One region of the Paenibacillus sp. FSL R10-2736 genome, then DNA from elsewhere that is predicted to be linked to it. Evidence: riboswitches for the same ligand, from Rfam matches in the RefSeq annotation. Region 1 holds a riboswitch; the other holds the start of a gene.

Region 1 (3,198 bases):
CGGGGGCGAGCGGGTATCTGCAGGTGAGCCACTTCCAGGAGAAGCCGGACCGCAAGCAGGCTGAGGAGCTGATCAGCCGGAACGCGCTCTGGAACTGCGGCGTGTTTGCTTTCCGTCTAGGTTATCTGCTGGATATTCTGCAGCGCAAAGGACTGCCGCTGAACTATGAGGAACTGCAGAAGCAGTATAAACTGCTGGCTTCCATCAGTTTTGATTACGAAGTGGTGGAAAAAGAAGAGAATATCGTGGTTCAGCCTTACGCCGGATTCTGGAAGGATCTGGGCACCTGGAACACGCTGACTGAAGAAATGACCAGCAATCATGTCGGCAAAGGCTTCGTCACTGCAGATTCCGAAGGCACCTGCCTGATCAACGAGCTGGACATTCCGATCACCGTGATCGGAGCGAAGGATCTGATTATCGCCGCCAGCCCGGACGGAATTCTGGTTACGCACAAGGCGGAGAGCCCGCGCATTAAAGAAGTGCTGAAATCTTTTGAACAAAGACCGATGTACGAAGAACGCCGCTGGGGCCACTACAAGGTAATTGATTATGTGAAATATGCGGAAGGCAATGAGGTGCTGACGAAGCGGATCTTTATCTCTGAAGGTAAAAATATCAGCTATCAGCTGCATCACAAACGCAGTGAAATCTGGACCATTGTCAGCGGTGAAGCCAGCATTGTGCTCAATGAGAAAATGCATAATGTGAAGGCGGGGGATGTCGTACGGATTCCGGAAGGCACCAAGCATGCGATCCTGGCATTGACAGATATGGAATTTATCGAAGTGCAGACCGGCTCTGAGCTGGTGGAGGAAGATAACATCCGAATCACCTTGGATTGGGAAGATATCGCCTTACAGCAATTCATTTCGTAGGTCTAATCTATCTATATAACCAATTGTTACAAATCCAAAACAGGTATTAAGAACCATTTATTAAGAAAATTTCATTTTTGCTCTAAATTAAAACTAAATAGGGACGATACTTACGGTAAGAGGGATTAATCCTTCCAATACGACAAAGGCAAACCTAATCGAAAGATAGGGACGCAAAGCTATAGGGCCTTCGCAAGAGTGGCAGCCTGGCTACCGAAAGGAAGATGGATTTTGATAACTTACCGTAAGTCTCGTTTGCTGTGCACTGTGCTGTCTCTGGCCCTTTTATTGACTGCAGTACCTCTGGGACTCGGCGGAATGCCTTCATCTGCAGAAGCTGCATCTAGTTCCAAAGCGCCCGTTAATCCGGAGGCTTCAACCGAAGCAGTCAGATTGCTGGATGATCTGTATTCTATCACTGGAAAAGGCATTATTACCGGCCAACATGACTATCTGGAAAGTCCGGACGAATTCAGCAACAAGCTGAAGGGAACCAGCGGACAATATGCAGCTCTTCACGGCTATGAACTGGGTGTAATCAGCGGCCAATCGGAAAGTACAGCAGCGGCGCAACGCAGAAATGTTGTGAACAGCGCGATCAACTGGTATAAGGGCGGCGGCATTGTAGCCATGACTTTTCATGAGAATCTGCCGGGTACCGCATACCTCTGGTCCAATGTTCAGAAACCGCTGAGCCAGGCGGAATTCAATAAATATATTACTCCGGGTACAACACAGTACACTGCATTGATTGCAGATCTGGACAAAGTGGCAGTTTCACTTAAAAGCCTGCGGGATGCTGGTGTTCCCGTACTCTGGAGACCTTACCACGAAATGAACGGTGACTGGTTCTGGTGGGGGAAGAAAAATAACTTTGCTGCGCTTTGGAATATTATGTATGACCGTTTCGTAAACGTTCATAAATTAAACAACCTGCTGTGGGTATGGAACCCCAATGCACCCAATGCCTGGTCTGATCCTTATGCGCTGACCTATCCGGGGGCTGACAAGGTGGATGTACTCGCGGCAGATATATATGAGAATGATTATATGAATAAATACCATGACAGCCTGCTTGCCCTTGCGAATGGCAAACCGATTGCCATTGGCGAGAATGGACAAATGCCAAGCACGGCAAAGCTGCAGCTCTCCCAGAAAAATTGGGTATATATGATGAGCTGGGGAAAAATGCTGTATGAAACCAACACCAATGCTACCATCAAAAGCTTCATGAGCGACAGCTATACTGTGACCCGGGACGATTATAAAGCAGGCACATTTGCTACGGCGACGCCGAAACCAACAGCAACGCCAACGCCGGTACCAACAGCAACACCAACGCCGGTACCAACAGCAACGCCAACGCCGGTACCGACAGCAACACCAACGCCGGTACCGACAGCAACACCAACGCCGGTACCGACAGCAACACCAACGCCAGTTCCAACAGCAACACCAGCGCCGGTACCGACTGCAATGCCAATACCGGTACTGACGCCGCCCCCTGCTTCCAATGATTCTGTGACGGCCCCCGTCGTTCAGAATGGTCTTCAGGGAGAATACTACAAGAACATGACGCTTTCGGGCACTCCGGTTCTGGTCCGGAATGATGCGCTGCTGAACTTTAACTGGCGCCAGGCAGCGCCGGATGCCAAGCTTGGAGTGGATAGCTTCTCCATACGCTGGACGGGTCAGATCAAACCTTCTTTCAGTGAAACCTATCAGATTATCACTACATCCGATGATGGTATCCGCGTCTATATTGACGGCACAGCTGTAATCGACAGCTGGACCAAACAGAGCGGTACCGAGCGTACAGGAAGCATAAACCTGCAGGCAGGCCGGCTGTATGATATCAAAGTGGAGTATTACGAGAATGCCGGCGATGCCAATATCCGCCTGATGTGGCAGAGTCCAAGCCAGGCGAAGGCAACTGTCCCTACAAGCGCGTTATTTGTGAACACGGCTGCTTCTTCAGCCAGCAAAGCAGCTTTGGATGCTCCGGCTGTGACTGCAACACCAGTACCAACAGCAACGCCGTTACCAGTATCAACACCAACACCGGTGCCAACAGCAACGCCGACAGCGGCACCAACGCCGACAGCGGCACCAACGCCGACAGTGGCACCAACGCCGACAGTGGCACCAACGCCGACAGCGGCACCAACGCCAGCAGCGGCACCAACGCCGACAGCGGCACCAACGCCAACAGCGGCACCAACGCCAACAGCGGCACCAACGCCGGCAGAAGCTCCATTACCGGAGAATCTTACGGCCGAGGCTCCTGCGGCGAATGGGCTGGTTGCGGAATATTTCAATA
Region 2 (3,198 bases), on a different contig from region 1:
TCATCAATAATAGTCGTGTCAGTATCAGTCACAATAGTCCCAATCACTGTCGGAGCGGTTGATGTCGGAAATACGAAGCTTGGGACAAAGACGCTCGTGCTGGTTGCTGTTGGTGCCGCTGTAGGTGCCACTGTCGGTACAGCGGTCGGCACTGTTGTTGGTGCCGCTGTCGGTGTTGCCGTTGGCACTGTTGTCGGCGTTGCCGTTGGTGCCGCTGTCGGTGTTGCCGTTGGTGCCGCTGTCGGCGTTGCCGTTGGCGCTGTTGTTGGCGTTGCCGTTGGTGTCGGCGTTGGCGCTGTTGTCGGCGTTGCCGTTGGTGCCACTGTCGGTGTTGCCGTTGGTGCCGCTGTGTGTTGCTGTTGGCGTCGCTGCCGGTGTTGCCGTTGGCGTTGGCGTCGCTGCTGGCGATGCTGTTGGCGTCGGTGTCACTGCCGGCGTTGCTGTTGGCGTCGGCGTCGCTGCCGGTGTTGCCGTTGGCGTCGCTGCTGGCGATGCTGTTGGCGTCGGTGTCACTGCCGGCGTTGCTGTTGGCGTCGGTGTCACTGCCGGCGATGCTGTTGGCGTCGGCGTCGCTGCCGGTGTTGGCGTCGGCGTCGCTGCTGGCGTTGCCGTCGGCGTCGGCGTCGCTGCCGGTGTTGCTGTTGGCGTCGGCGTCGCTGCTGGCGTCGGCGTCGCTGCCGGTGTTGCCGTCGGTGTCGCTGCTGGTGTTGCTGTTGGCGTCGGCGTCGTTGCCGGTGTTGCCGTCGGTGTCGCTGCTGGTGTTGCTGTTGGCGTCGGCGTCGTTGCCGGTGGCGTCGGCGTTGCCGTTGGCGGATCTTGGCCTTTATAAGGTATATGGTGGGATTCTCCCGATCCTGAGAGCGAAGCTCCGATCAGATTCCCGTTGATTTGACCATTATTAAATTGAATAGAGGCATATGGAGCCAGCACAGATCCCAGAACTCCGATACCTTCGATTTGAAGACTGGTCGCTTGACTGAAGTTATATAACACTTTACTGTTCATAGCGTTATCCTTATTTCCGTTACCATTAATTCCAGTCCCCATATTCTTCATAGTTACTGAAGTACCGGAGATATTAACTATAGCTGTTGAGCTATCGGGAATCTTAATTCTCAACTCATTTGCACTAGACAGCTTGCTGCCGTCTACAGTAAATATGTTAACATCCGAATTTGTACCTTCCAAAAAGAAATTACCGGAGTTGGCAGTGGTAACCCCATTAACAGGCAGAGAAGCAAGCTGCTGAGATTTCTCACGGAGCAAACTGAACTCGGCTGCAAAGTCCACAACATTTACTTGTTGTTGTAAGCTTCCTGTTCCCCCGCGCGGGCCGCCGCTGCCGCTATAACTCCCCCGTAGACTACATCACCCACGGTTTCTCCCTGGGAATAATACAGATTACCACCGGCGATGAGAGAGTAGGCTTCCTTCGTTTCCTCACTAGTAAGACTATGTCCCACAGAATAATTAACATTTAAATTCACGTTTCCGCCGGCAGCTAATCTACCTTCAATATCACTATGTTTAACATCAACATCTCCCAAGATGAACACATTATACTTGGATGCATTGCCCGGCAAAGAGTTGCCCTCGGCTTTAACTGAGGTGCTCCCCAGTGAAATAATTCCGCCGCTTCCCACAATCAGAACTGCTATAAGTCCGAACACCGTAAGTCGTTTGAATTTTTTTAATTGGAACATACAGCTCACCTCACAGTTAATATAGATATAGGCCACATTTATATAACAAAAAAAGACCGCCGGAAAGAGGATTGCTCTCTTTACGGCAGTCGGACGATCATTGCGCTCCATCGCGCTTTAGACTCCTGGACTTTGCGTCCCGTCCTTTCGAACGGTTTGCGTTTATACGTCAGTGGAAGATTAGGTTGTGAAATTATGTACTAAATCAAACTTTTATACTAATGTCTATGACATTCGTTACTTTGGAACTATTTTTAGTTTATCCGCTATCAAGGCTGATTGTCAATGAAATCCTTTGAAACATCTGGTAATAGATTATATCTGCTGATTCATTCCAAAGCACTGTTACAAAAGGTTTTTTTAAAGAATCTATAGCTTTTTCACCTAAATCCCGATCCTCTCATCGCCCTCGATGGCACCTACAAGAATATTTTGGAACCATGTATAAAGAACTAATTTTAATATTACAATTTTTAATATAAACATGAGGGCCCATGATCGTAAAGACGCACCTCTTTCTCCTTAGCACATTTTCTTTTACGAGGAAACATAATAACAAATGTATATCCCACATAAAAAAGGCTGCTTTCAGGAGAACGTCTTCTCCCAAAGCAGCCTTTTCCCGATTTAGCGGTGATATCGCCAGCCTTTCGGAAAGGATCTTACGGATTGCATTTATTTACGTTTATCTGTTCTGGATCTTCTGCCGAGGAATATTCCCAATCCTGCAAGGGCTAGACCGACTAAGTAATAAGGAGCCGGACTGGACTCACCAGTCTTCGGGAGCGCGGCATCCGCAGGTACATTGCCTAACGGAATCTCTTCATCAATGATTGTCACAATCGGTGTTGGACTTGGTGTTGCGCTTGGGCTTGGCGTTAGGGTTGGACTTGGTGTCACCACTAACGGCCGAGGTGTTACTGTTGCCACAGGGCCCAAAGGCAGCGGATCATCAATGATTATGGTATCTGGATTTACAATATAGCCGATTATTGGAGTCGGCGTTGGCACTACATTAATAAAGACGGGCGGTGCAGACGATGGCACTGGTGCCGGTGGTAAAGTCGGCGCTGGTGTTGGTGTTGGTGTTGGTGTTGGTGTTGGTGTCGGCTCTGGCGTTGGTGTTGGTGTCGGCTCTGGCGTTGGTGTTGGTGTTGGTGTTGGTGTTGGTGTCGGTGTCGGTGTTGGGGTCGGTTCTGCCGTTGGCGTTGGTGTCGGTGCTACTGTCGGTGTCGGTGTTGGCTCTACTGTTGGCGTTGGTGTCGGTACCGCTGTTGGCGTTGGTGTCGGCTCTACCGTTGGTGTTGGTGTCGGTTCTGCCGTTGGCGTTGGTGTTGGCTCTGCCGTTGGTGTCGGTGTTGGCTCTGCTGTCGGCGTTGGTGTCGGTGCTGCCGTTGGTGTTGGTGTCGGTTCAGCCGTTGGCGTTGGCGTTGGTGCCGCTGTTGGCGTTGGTGTCGGCTCTACCGTTGGCGTTGGCGTCGGTGTCGGTGCTGCC

The links. A riboswitch is a leader RNA that binds a small molecule or an ion and turns the genes downstream of it on or off. The one in region 1 is predicted to bind cyclic di-GMP.
Region 2: another riboswitch for cyclic di-GMP. It lies ahead of NSQ73_RS32800 (choice-of-anchor A family protein); the one in region 1 lies ahead of NSQ73_RS27320 (PA14 domain-containing protein).

Annotation. Positions count from the first base shown of each region.
Region 1 is NZ_JBBOBN010000001.1:6,376,926-6,380,123, reverse strand. It holds gene NSQ73_RS27325 (sugar phosphate nucleotidyltransferase) at 1-878, shown strand, start outside; cyclic di-GMP riboswitch class I at 1,016-1,096, shown strand; gene NSQ73_RS27320 (PA14 domain-containing protein) at 1,110-3,198, shown strand, end outside.
Region 2 is NZ_JBBOBN010000002.1:1,080,552-1,083,749, reverse strand. It holds gene NSQ73_RS32805 (LPXTG cell wall anchor domain-containing protein) at 1-32, opposite strand, end outside; partial or broken gene NSQ73_RS32800 (choice-of-anchor A family protein) at 25-1,703, opposite strand; cyclic di-GMP riboswitch class I at 1,785-1,874, opposite strand; gene NSQ73_RS32795 (LPXTG cell wall anchor domain-containing protein) at 2,379-3,198, opposite strand, start outside.